2 linked regions of the Modestobacter italicus genome follow. The protein of the gene in region 1 binds, or shares a complex with, the protein of each later gene. Links are inferred from orthologs where the notes say so. Each region holds a gene or a part of one and is shown on either strand. Other genes may lie near its edges.

Region 1 (7,370 bases):
CGCCGCCCGCGGGGACATGGACGGCGTGGTCGCCGACCTCTCGCTGGGCACCCGGCTGTCGGCCACCGGCCTGCTGCCGGTGACCGCGCTGCTGGTGGTCCTCGGCCCCGCCGTGGGCACCGTGGCCTTCGGCCGGGGGAACGCCGACGTGGCCGACGCCCGCGGTGTGGGCGTCGCGCTCGCCGTCGGGGCGTTCGGGCTGCTCCCGATGGCGGTCACCCTGCTGCAGCTGCGGGTCTTCTACGCCATGAAGGACGCCCGCACCCCCACCCTCATCCAGGTGGCCATGGTCGCCGTCCGGGTGCCGCTGCTGCTGCTGGTGCCGGTGCTCGTCGGCCCGGAGCACGTGGTGGCCGGGCTGATGATCGCCACGAGCACCACCTACGTCGCGGGGTGGGTGATCGGCAGCGTCGTGCTGCAGCGCAAGCTGGGCGTGCGGGTCACCCGCGAGGCCGGCCAGGTGGTGGCCCGGATGGCGCTGGTCTCGGCGGTCGCCGCGGTGCTGGGCTGGGCGGCGGTGTCGCTGGCCGGCCGGTCGCTCGGCGAGTCGGTACCGGGGTCGCTCGCGACCGTGGTCCTCGGTACCGTGGTCATCGGCAGCGCGGTGGTCGCGGGTGCCGTGCTGGTCGGCGTCCCGGAGCTCCGGGACGCGGTGGCCGGCGTCCGGGCACGGCTCGGGCGCTCACGGTGACGCGGGTGTCCGGCGCCCGACCCGGGGACGCCGTCCCCGGCAGCGAGCGAGCAGGGGGTCGGCAGCGTCCGTGACGTCGACGACAACGGGCCTGCCCGACCGCTACCGCCCGCTCGACCAGGTCGCCCCCGACGAGGAGACCGCCACCGGGGTCATCCGCTCCTGGCGCGCCCGCGACCGGGTGCTCAACCGCGACGTGGCGCTGCGGGTGCACACCCCCGGCGGCCCGGCCGCCCGCGAGTGGATCACCCGCGCGCTCACCGCCGGGGGGCTGGCCACCCCGGCCCTGGCGATGGTCTACGACGCCGCGGAGGGCACCGGGGGCACCGAGCCCGGCGGCGCGGCCTACGTGGTCAACGAGTGGATCGAGGGCACCCGGCTCTCCGACCGGCTGGCGTCCGACGGCCCGCTGCCCGAGCGCGAGGCCCGGTCGCTGGTGCGCCGGCTCGCCGAGGGCGTCGCCGAGGCGCACCGGGTGGGCCTGGCGGTCGGCGGGCTGACCCCCGAGCACGTGGTGCTCCGGCCCGGCGGGCTGGTCGGCCTGCTGTCGGTGCCCGCGGCCAGCGGCACCGAGAAGGGCGACATCGCCGCCCTCGGCGCGCTGCTGGAGCTCTGCCTCACCGGCTCCCGCCCGCAGGACGCCGGCCGGGCCGGCATCGCCTCGCCCGACCTGGCCGCCCTGGTCCGCCGGGCGCGCTCCGACGACCCGGCCACCGGGCTGTCCAGCGCGGCCACCATGGTCGCGCTGCTCGCCGCGCCCCCGCGGCCCGGCACCGGCCCGCAGGAGGCCGTCCGGCCCGACGGGTACACCGACAGCGGCTGGATGCGCCGGCTCCGCGAGCGCCGGGAGGACACCCCCGACGACGACGGACCGGTGCGCCTGGACCGGGGCTCCCTGCCCCCGGTGCCCGGCGCGGCGCCCGGCCGGCCGTTGCCGCCCCGCCCCGCCGCCCCCGCCGCCGAGGAGGACGACCTCGACTGGGGCGAGACCTTCGACACCGACGACGACGCCCCCGCCGACGACCGCCGCAGCTCGAGCAGCGCGCGCCGCCGGCTGGCCGTCGTCGGGCTGCCGCTGCTCGCGCTCGCCCTGGTGATCGCCTTCGCGCTGTGGTTCGGCAACAACGTGCTCTCCGTGGCCGGCAGCGTCGACCAGGAGGGCTCCACCCCGAGCGCCTCCGCCGGCACCTCCGCCGGCTCGGCGTCGGCCCCCGCACCGAGCAGCGCGGCCGCGCCGGTGGCCGGCGCCCCCGTCCCGGTCAGCGCCGCGGCGATCTACAACCCCTTCGGCGACGGCGACCCGGAGAACGACGACGACGTCGCGAGCAGCGTCGACGGCGACCCCGGCACCGTGTGGTCGACCGTGACCTACCGCGGCTCGGCGGCCTTCGGCAACCTCAAGCCCGGCGTCGGCGTCGTCTACGACCTGGGCAGCGAGCAGGCCCTGGCCGGCGTCACGATCACCACCACCCTCCCCGGCTCCACGGTCGAAGTGCGCACCGGCAGCGCCCCCACCGGCGCCCTCGAGGCGTTCCCGGTCGCGGCGACCGCCACGCTCACCGGCACCGACGACATCGCCCTCAGCGCCCCGGTGACGGCCCGCTACGTGCTGGTGTGGGTCACCGGCCTGACCCAGGTCGCGGACGGCTTCCAGGCCGACCTGGCCGAGGTCGCCGTCACCGCCGCGGGCTGACGCGGGCGGGGAATGCCGCACCTACCCTGTCCGTTGTGCCGCCCGTGACGAGCAATGACACCTCCCCCGGCCTGACGGTCCCGACCAGCGCCGCGCCGGCCATCCCGCCGGCCGAGCACGACGGGGTCCGTGACCTGATCATCATCGGGTCCGGTCCGGCGGGGTACACCGCGGCGGTCTACGCCGCCCGGGCGAACCTGCACCCGCTGGTGTTCGAGGGCTCCCAGTTCGGTGGCGCGCTGATGACCACCACCGAGGTCGAGAACTTCCCCGGCTTCCCCGAGGGCATCCAGGGCCCGCAGCTGATGGACGACATGCGCACCCAGGCCGAGCGTTTCGGCGCCGAGCTGGTGGCCCGCGACGTCTCCGAGGTCGACCTCACCGCGACCCCCAAGGTGGTCAAGGTCGGCGACGAGGTGCACCTGGCGCACGCGGTGATCGTGGCCACCGGCTCGAAGTACCGGTACCTGGGGCTGGACAACGAGCAGCGGCTGCTGGGCCGCGGGGTGTCGGCCTGTGCCACCTGCGACGGGTTCTTCTTCCGCGACCAGGACATCGTGGTGGTCGGCGGCGGGGACTCCGCGATGGAGGAGGCCACCTTCCTCACCCGGTTCGCCAAGTCGGTGACCCTGGTGCACCGCCGCCCGGAGCTGCGCGCCTCGAAGATCATGCAGCAGCGCGCCCAGGACAACGAGAAGATCCGCTGGGCGCTGGGCAAGCAGGTCACCGACGTGCACGGCGACACCACCGTGGAGGCCGTCGAGCTGACCGACGTCGCCACCGGCGCCACCGAGTCCCTGCCGGTGTCGGGGTTGTTCGTCGCGATCGGCCACGACCCGCGCACCGAGCTGTTCGTCGGCCAGCTGAAGCTGGACGACGAGGGCTACGTCGTGGTGGACCACCCCACGACCCGGACCAACATCGACGGCGTGTTCGCCTGCGGTGACGTCGTGGACCACATCTACCGGCAGGCGATCACCTCGGCGGGCACCGGTGCCGCCGCCGCGATCGACGCCGAGCGCTGGCTCGCCGAGACCTTCGACGAGCGCTGAACCACTCCCTCCCCCCGAGAAGAAGGAGCACCACCCATGGCCGGCAAGAACACCGTGACCGTCACCGACGCCAGCTTCGCCAGCGACGTCCTGGGCAGCGACAAGCCCGTCCTCGTCGACTTCTGGGCCGAGTGGTGCGGGCCGTGCAAGATGGTCGCCCCGGTGCTCGAGGAGATCGCGGCCGAGCACGCCGACAAGCTCACGATCGCCAAGCTGAACATCGACGAGAACCCGCAGATCGCCCGGGACTACCAGGTGATGTCGATCCCGACGATGACCGTCTTCCAGGGCGGCAAGCCGGTCAAGAGCATCATCGGTGCCAAGCCCAAGGGCGCCATCCTGTCGGACCTCTCCGACTACCTGTGAGCCACCGCCGGCCCCGCGCCGGCACCGCGTGACCACCGAGGCCCGCCCGTCCGACCGGACCGGCGGGCCTCGCCGGTCCCGGCGGGGATGCCACAATCGTCGGTGAGCACCAGCCCACCGGCCCGATCCCAGAGGACAGGAGCGACGACCGCCGCATGGACGTCCTGCGACCCGGCAGCACCGGTCCCGTCGTGGCCGAGGTGCAGGCGGTCCTCCGGTCGCTCGCGCTGCTCGACGGCGAGCCCGTCGCGGCCCCCGAGTACGACCAGGCGACCGAGCTCGCCGTCCGGCACTTCCAGCAGGTCCGCGGGCTGTCCGTCGACGGCCGGGTGGGCGACGAGACCTACCGGGCGCTGAACGAGGCGCGCTGGTCGCTGGGCGACCGGCTGCTGCGCTACGACCCGGAGCACCCGGCCCGCGGCGACGACGTCCGCCGGCTGCAGGAGCTGCTCCTCGAGCTCGGCTACGACGCCGGCCGCGCCGACGGCATCCTGGGCGCCGAGACCGAGTCCGGGCTGCGCAGCTTCCAGCGCGACTACGGCCTGACCGCCGACGGCACCTGCGGTCCGGCCACCCTGCGCGCGCTCAAGCAGCTCGGCCGCCGGGTCACCGGCGGTCGCCCGCAGCTGCTCCGGCAGAGCGCCTCGATGGTGGAGTCCGGCTCGCACCTGATCGGCCGGGTCATCGTCATCGACCCCGGTCACGGCGGCGGGGACACCGGCTACACCGCGGGGGAGACCACCGAGGCCGACCTCGTCTTCGACCTGGCCTCCCGGATCGAGGGCCGACTGGCCGCCGCGGGCGCCACCGTCTACCTGACCCGCGGCCGCACCGGCGACCCCGTCGTCGGCGACCGGACGGCGTTCGCCAACGAGACCCGCGCCGACCTGTTCCTCTCCCTGCACATGGAGGCGCACGGCTCGGCGCACGCCCGGGGCGTGGCCAGCTACTACTACGGCACCGGGTCCGGGGCGAGCTCCACGGTGGGCGAGGAGTTCGCCAACCTGGTCCGGCGCGAGGTCATCGCCCGCACCGGGATGCTCGACTGCGGCTCGCACCCCAAGACCTGGGACATCCTGCGGATGACCCGGATGCCCGCCGTCCGGATCGACTGCGGCTACCTGTCGCACCCGGTCGACCGGCTGCTGCTGCTCGACGCCCGCACCCGGAGCACGGTGGCGCAGGCCGTGGTCGCCGCCGTCCAGCGGCTGTTCCTGCCCGCCGACGCCGACCCGGCGACCGGCACGTTCCTGCTGCCGCCGCGGTTGAGCTCGCCCACCGCGTGACGCGCCGGGGCGCGCCGGGGACGGACCGGTCCGGCTGCGCCGCTTAGACTCCTGGGGGTGACCCCTCCTGTGCCCGACCCCGCGGTCGGAACCGGTCAGGCCGGGGCGTACTCCAGCGGTGCGTCCCCGCACGTCTCCCCGCGGCACCCGCGGCTGGACCCCCTGGCAGACCGGTACGCAGCACGCACCCACGGGATGAAGAGCTCGGAGATCCGGGCGCTGTTCTCCGTGGTCAGCCGGCCCGAGGTCGTCTCGCTGGCCGGCGGCATGCCGGCGGTCACCGCGCTGCCGCTGGACGCGGTCGGCTCGATGATCGGCGAGCTGGTGTCCGGGATGGGCGCGCAGACGCTGCAGTACGGCTCCGGCCAGGGCGACCCGCGGTTGCGCGAGCGGATCTGCGACGTGATGGCCCTGGAGGGCATCACCGACGCGCGGCCCAGCGAGGTCGTCGTCACCGTCGGCTCCCAGCAGGGGCTGGACCTGGTCACCCGGGTGTTCGTCGACCCGGGCGACGTCATCCTCGCCGAGGCGCCGTCCTACGTGGGTGCCCTCGGCGTCTTCCAGGCCGCGCAGGCGCAGGTCCGGCACGTCGCCATGGACGACGACGGGCTGATCCCGGAGGCGCTGGAGCAGGCGCTGCTGGAGTGCCGGGCCCGCGGCGAGCGGGTCAAGTTCCTCTACACCGTGCCGAACTTCCACAACCCGGCCGGCATCACCCTCTCCGAGCCCCGCCGCGAGCGGGTCATCGCGATCGCCGAGCAGTACGACCTGCTGGTCATCGAGGACAACCCGTACGGGCTGCTGGGCTTCAATCACGAGCCGATGCGCGCGCTGCGGGCCCGCAACGAGGAGCGGGTCATCTACCTCGGCTCGTTCTCCAAGACCTTCTCCCCGGGGCTGCGGGTCGGCTGGGTGCTGGCCCCGCTCGCCGTCCGGGAGAAGCTCGTGCTGGCCACCGAGGCGCAGGTGCTCTGCCCGCCGTCGCTGACCCAGTACGCCGTCGCCCGGTACCTGGACACCCAGCCGTGGCGCGAGCAGATCAAGGTCTTCACCGAGCTGTACCGGGAGCGCCGGGACGCGACCCTGGAGTCGCTGACCGCCCTGATGCCGCCGGGCACCACCTGGACCAGGCCGGACGGCGGCTTCTACGTGTGGTTGAAGCTGCCGCACGGGCTGGACGCCAAGCTCATGCAGCCCCGCGCCGTGGCCGCGCACGTCGCGTACGTGCCGGGCATCGGCTTCTACGCCGACGGCCAGGGCCAGGAGTACATGCGGCTGTCCTACTGCTACCCCGAGCCGGACCGGATCCGCGAGGGCGTGCGCCGGCTGGCCCGGGTCATCGAGGCCGAGCTGGACCTGCACTCCACCTTCGACGCGGTCGACACCGGGACGTTCCGCGCGGTCTCCACCCCGCCCCCGCCGGTCATCGGACCGGCCAACGCAGACGAGGACAGCCACCCATGACCGAGCCGGCCGCCGCACCGGTGGAGGCACCCCGCACCGACCCGCTGCGCGCGCTGGTGCTCGCCGGCGGGCTGACCTTCGAGCGGGAGGTCAGCATCAACTCCGGCGGCCAGGTGGTCGAGGCGCTCAGCCGCGCCGGCGTCGAGGCCGAGCTGCACGACGCGGACGCCGAGCTGCTCCCCGGGCTGACCGGCACCCCGGTGGACGCGGTGTTCATCGCGCTGCACGGCGCCACCGGCGAGGACGGCGCGCTCCGCGCGGTGCTGGACCTGGCCGGCGTGCCCTACGTGGGCTCGCCCGCCGCCGCCTGCCGGCTGGCCTGGGACAAGCCGGCCGCCAAGTCCGTCGTCCGCTCGGCCGGGGTCTCGACCCCGGACTGGGTGGCGCTCCCGCACAGCACCTTCCGCGAGCTGGGCGCCGGCGCGGTGCTCGACCTGATCGTCGCCCGGCTCGGGCTGCCGCTGATGGTCAAGCCCGCCTCCGGTGGCTCCGCCCTCGGCGTGCAGAAGGTCAGCCGGGTGGAGGACCTGCCGGCGGCGATGGTGAGCTGCTTCGCCTACGGCGACACGGTGATGGTCGAGCGCTTCGTCGACGGGGTCGAGCTGGCGCTGTCGGTCATCGACCTGGGGGAGGGGCCCGAGGCGCTGCCGGCGGTCGAGATCGCCCCCGAGTCCGGCGTCTTCGACTACACCTCCCGGTACACGCCGGGGATGACGGAGTACCACTCGCCGGCCCGGGTCTCCGAAGCCGTCGCGGCGCGCGCGGCCGAGGTCGCGCTGCAGGTGCACGAGGAGCTCGGACTGGCCGGGTTGTCCCGG
Region 2 (4,848 bases), 3.7 Mb from region 1 along the record:
CGGCGCGGTACGTGGCACGAGCACGCTGCTGCAGGCGACCGTCGTCGCCGACCGGTGGGGCAGCGTCCGGTACGGGACCTTGTCCGGCTGGTTCGCTGCTCCCATCACTGGAGCGGCCGCGCTCGCCCCGTGGGCGGGCACCGCGCTGGCCGAGGCCGTCGGCAGCTACCCGGCGACGTTCGCTGGGCTCGCCGCGCTCGTCACCACTGCCGCAGTACTTGCAGCGTTCAGCTTCCGCTCGTAGAGGACGCGGGAGCGCAACCACAGGCATGCCTGGCTCGGTTCCAGCTGCTTGGCCAGAAGGCCGCGATCCGACAACATGGCCAGCCACCGCTTTCAGAGAACAGACAGCGCCACCGGCGTCGGGAGAGACACGACCATGGACGTCGCCCTTGTGTACTTCGATGAGTGCCCGAACTGGCGGACCGTCGACGCTCGCCTCCGCGATGCGCTGGCCCTGGCTGGGCGAAGTGCCGTCACCGTGCGATACCAGGAGATCGAGACACTGGAGCAAGCCGAGGCCGAGCAGTTTCGGGGCTCCCCGACGGTGTTGGTCGACGGTCGAGATCCGTTCCTGGACCGTGATCGCCCGATCGGCCTGTCCTGCCGGGTCTACTGGACCCCTGACGGATCAGCCGGGGCACCGAGCACCGAGCAGTTGACGGAGGTCCTGCGATGAGACTCATCAGCGGCCGCCGATCCGCGTCCACGTCTCACACATGTGGTTGCTGCGGGCGGGAGCTCCCGGAGACCGCTCTTCACGAACTCGGCGGCACTCCGGGTGTGTACATCTGCCGCCGATGCGGGTTGTGGGCGGCGACTCGGATCGGCCGGCACTAGCGGCGGCTGGGCGTCCCAGTCTCTTTATCCGGCGTGCCTGAGTCGCCGACGAGCTCGTCGGCCAGCACCTTCACCCGTGTGGCGATGTCGTCGCGGACCAGCCGCATCCGGTCCATGCCCTGGATGCCACGCGCTGACGGTTCGTCGGTGTCCCAGGTCTGGAAGCGGGTGCCCTCGACCGGGTCCACCTCGGCCTCCAAGCCGAGGACCACGACGACGTCCACCGCACGCACCAGCTGCTCGGTGATCTGCTTGGGCCGCTCGCCGGAGATGTTGATGCCGAGCTCGGCGAGGGACTGGGCGGACTGCTCGTTGACCGCGTCGCTGGGTGCGGTGCCGGCGGAGTGGACGTCGACGGCGTTCCCGACCAGATCACGCATCAGCCCGGCGGCCATCTGGGACTTGCCGGCGTTGTGCACGCAGACGAACAGGACGCTGGGCGTGCCCGTCACGAGGTGGTGCTGACGCCGGGCGCCTGCAGCTCGGCGAGCAGCCCGCGGATGCGGCCCTCGATCTCGTCGCGGATGGGGCGGACGGAGTCCACGCCCTTGCCGGCCGGGTCCTCGAGCGCCCAGTCCAGGTACCGCTTGCCGGGGAAGATCGGGCAGGCGTCGCCGCAGCCCATGGTGATGACGACGTCGGAGGCCTCGACCGCGTCGGTGGTGAGCACCTTCGGCCGCTGGTCGGAGATGTCGATGCCGACCTCGGCCATCGCCGCGACCGCGGCCGGGTTGACCTGGTCGCCGGGGATCGAGCCGGCGGAGCGGACCTCGACGGCGTCGCCGGCCAGGTGCCGGAGCCAGCCGGCGGCCATCTGGGAGCGGCCGGCGTTGTGCACGCAGACGAACAGCACGCTGGGGCGGTCACTCACGGGGTCTTCTCCTTGATCAGGGGGTCGGTTCGGCTGGGAACCGACGGTAGGGCGTCGATGCTGGGCGGTCGGTGTTCGCGGCTCCAGGCCTGGGCGGCCATCTGGACCGCGTCCCAGGGTGAACCCAGCGGTGGGGTGTAGGCCAGGTCGAGGTCGGCGATGCCCTCGACGGTCATGGCATGGAACAGCGCCGTGGCGAAGACGTCGGCCCGCTTGGCGATCTCGCTGCCCAGCCGGCCGACCAGTTGCGCTCCGAGCAGGCGGCCGGTGTCGGCGTCGGCGGTGACCCGGATCGTGATCGGCTGGGCGCCGGGGTAGTACGCCTTGTGGTCGTTGGGGCTGGTCTGGGTGGTGACCGGCCGGAACCCGGCGGCGACCGCCTCGTGCTCGAGCAGGCCGGTGCGGGCCGCGACGAGGTCGAAGACCTTGACCACCTGGGTGCCCACACTGCCGGCGAAGCGGGCGTGCCCGCCGACGGCGTTGGCGCCGGCGACCCGCCCCTGCTTGTGCGCGGTGGTGCCCAGCGGCAGGTAGGTGAGGCCCATCAGCCGGTGGTGGGTGATGACGCAGTCCCCCGCGGCCCACACGTGGGGCAGTCCGGTCGCCATCGTCTCGTCGACGACGACCGCCCCGCCGGCGCCGGTGGTCGCCCCTGCCCCGACCAGCAGCGCCACGTCGGGGCGGACCCCGGCGACGATGACGACCACGTCGAAGGACCGGCTCAGTCCGCCACCGGTTGCCGCGATCTGGCCGTCTGCGGTGCGGGCCAGGGCGGTGACGGACGTGCCGGTGAGCACCTCGACGCCGTGTGCCTCCATCTCAGCCCGGACCAGGGAGCCGAGCTCGGCATCCACAGTGGCCAGGACCTCTGCCGGGCGCTGGGCGATGGTGGTGGCGACACCGCGGGCCACCAGCGCCTCGGACATCTCCACCCCGATGTAGCCGGCACCCACGATCAGCGCCGAACCGACGGAGCGGCCAGTCAGGCTGGCCATCAGGGCGTGGGTGTCGTCGATGGTGTGCAGCAGGTGCACGCCCTCGGCCGGGCCGAGACCGTCGGGACCACCGACGCCGGCGATGGCCGGGACCGCTGGGTGCGCTCCGGTGCCCACGACCAGCTCGTCGTAGGCCAACAGCTCCTCGGTGCCATCAGGATCGGTCACCGCCACCCGCTGGCCTGCGACGTCGATCGCCGTGGCCCGGGTGTTGACCCGCAGGGTCAGCCCGGCCGCCTCGAGGTCGGCGTAGGTGCGATGGGCGAGCGACTGCCAGGGCGCCACTTCGCCGGAGACGTAGTACGGGATGCCGCAGATCGAGTAGTTGGGGTAGGCGTCAGCCACCACGACGGTGACCTCAGCGGTCGGGTCGAGCTCGCGGGCGCGCAGACCGGCGGAGATGCCGGCGTCGCTGCCGCCGATGATGACCAGGCTCCGACTCATGCGCCGAGCTCGGAGAGGAGCCCCCGCACACGGGTCTCGATGTCCGAGGCGATCGCGTCGACGGCAGCGGGGTCCTGGCCGGCGGGGTCGGTGACGCTCCAGTCCAGGTACCGCTTACCGGGGTAGACCGGGCAGGCGTCGCCGCAGCCCATCGTTATGACCACGTCGGCAGCCTGGACGACGTCGTCGGTCAATGGCTTGGGGAAGGCGTCCGTCACCTTCATGCCGCGGGCGGCCAGCACCTCGAGGACGACCGGGTCGACCTCGTCGGCGGGCATGGACCCGGCGGAGCGCACGTGGACGCGCCCCTCAGAGAAGTGCTCGACCATGGCCGCGGCCATCTGAGAGCGCCCGGCGTTCTGCACGCAGATGAACAGCACCTCGGGGGCTTCCTTGACCAGCGCTCCCTTGGCCTGCGCCAGGGCGGTGAGCCGCTCGGTGGCGAACCGGCAGGTCAGCACGGGCAGGTGGGCCTTGACCTTGGCGGTACGACCGAGTGCCGTGTAGGACTCGAAGACCATCCGCTCGACGGTCTCCGGGCTCACCATCCCGGTGAATCGGGCCGACAGGTCCTCGACGTGGCGCCGGAGCACCAGATCGGGGTCCAGCAGCCCCGGGAAGCCAGCGGTGCGCTCGGTCTGGGTCATCGTGATGCTCCCTTGTCGATGCGGGCCGGAACGGTCGGGTCACCGGGGAACCAGCGCCGGGCGGCCCAGAGCGAGACGTAGACGAGCGCGACGAGGACCGGGACCTCGATCAGCGGGCCCACCACGCCGGCCAGCGCCTGGCCCGAGGTGACCCCGAAGGTGCCGATCGCGACGGCGATGGCCAGCTCGAAGTTGTTGCCTGCGGCGGTGAACGCCAGGGTCGCGGTCTTGGCGTAGCCCAGCCGCAGCCGCATGCCCAGCAGGAACGACCCGCCGAACATCAGGGCGAAGTAGGCCAGCAGCGGCAGCGCGATGCGGACGACGTCCCAGGGCTGCGAGGTGATCGCGTCGCCCTGCAGCGCGAAGAGCATGACGATGGTGAAGAGCAGGCCGTACAGCGCGACGGGGCCGATCTTCGGCAGGAAGCTGCCCTCGTACCAGTCGCGGCCCTTGGTGCGCTCCCCGATCGTGCGGGTGAGGAAGCCGGCGAGCAGCGGGATGCCCAGGAACACCAGCACCGACAGCACGATGGCCCAGACGCTGAACTCCGCCGAGGTCGTCGACAACCCGAGCCAGCCGGGCAGCACCTGCAGGTAGAACCAGCCGAGCGCGGCGAAGGCGAGGATCTGGAAGACCGAGTTGATCGCCACCAGGACAGCGGCCGCCTCCCGATCGCCGCAGGACAGGTCGTTCCAGATGAGCACCATGGCGATGCAGCGCGCGAGCCCGACGATGATCAGGCCGGTGCGGTACTCCGCCTGGTCAGGCAGCAGCAGCCAGGCGAGGGCGAACATCAGCGCCGGGCCGACCAGCCAGTTCAGTACCAGCGAGGCGATCAGCAGCTTCCGGTCACCGGTCACCCGGTCCAGCTCGGAGTACCGGACCTTCGCGAGCACCGGGTACATCATCAGCAGCAGCCCGACGGCGATCGGCAAGCTGACGTCGCCGATCTTGACTGCGTCCAGCGCGTCGTCCAGGCCGGGGACGAGCCGGCCCAGCAGCAGTCCGGCGGCCATGGCGGCGACGATCCAGACCGGCAGGAACCGGTCCA

What was found. Proteins that work in one complex are often made in the same cells at the same time.
Region 2: the proteins of trxA (region 1) and MODMU_RS09245 are in contact, whole or in part, in an NMR structure (PDB 2IPA), measured with the Bacillus subtilis proteins. The link is inferred for Modestobacter italicus from one-to-one orthologs.

The regions. Positions count from the first base shown.
Region 1 is NC_017955.1:5,561,736-5,569,105, forward strand. Bases 2,404-5,137 are described here. They hold trxA (thioredoxin), read left to right. Parts: upstream 2,404-3,472; coding sequence 3,473-3,802; downstream 3,803-5,137. Other genes in these bases: trxB (thioredoxin-disulfide reductase), read left to right, coding at 2,420-3,436; MODMU_RS26470 (N-acetylmuramoyl-L-alanine amidase), read left to right, coding at 3,958-5,088. In the rest of the region: murein biosynthesis integral membrane protein MurJ, read left to right, coding at 1-691; MODMU_RS26455 (protein kinase family protein), read left to right, coding at 762-2,384; MODMU_RS26475 (aminotransferase-like domain-containing protein), read left to right, coding at 5,146-6,552; MODMU_RS26480 (D-alanine--D-alanine ligase family protein), read left to right, coding at 6,549-7,370. UniProt on the Bacillus subtilis protein: Participates in various redox reactions through the reversible oxidation of its active center dithiol to a disulfide and catalyzes dithiol-disulfide exchange reactions.
Region 2 is NC_017955.1:1,891,774-1,896,621, reverse strand. The notes cover bases 1-2,999. They hold MODMU_RS09245 (arsenate reductase ArsC), read right to left. Parts: upstream 1,712-2,999; coding sequence 1,289-1,711; downstream 1-1,288. Other genes in these bases: MODMU_RS09240 (FAD-dependent oxidoreductase), read right to left, coding at 1,708-2,999; MODMU_RS09250 (arsenate-mycothiol transferase ArsC), read right to left, coding at 837-1,292; MODMU_RS09255 (DUF2703 domain-containing protein), read left to right, coding at 320-679; MODMU_RS09260 (MFS transporter), read left to right, coding at 1-244. Outside these bases: more of MODMU_RS09240, read right to left, coding at 3,000-3,150; MODMU_RS09235 (arsenate-mycothiol transferase ArsC), read right to left, coding at 3,147-3,797; arsB (ACR3 family arsenite efflux transporter), read right to left, coding at 3,794-4,848. UniProt on the Bacillus subtilis protein: Catalyzes the reduction of arsenate [As(V)] to arsenite [As(III)]. In vitro, can dephosphorylate para-nitrophenyl phosphate (pNPP).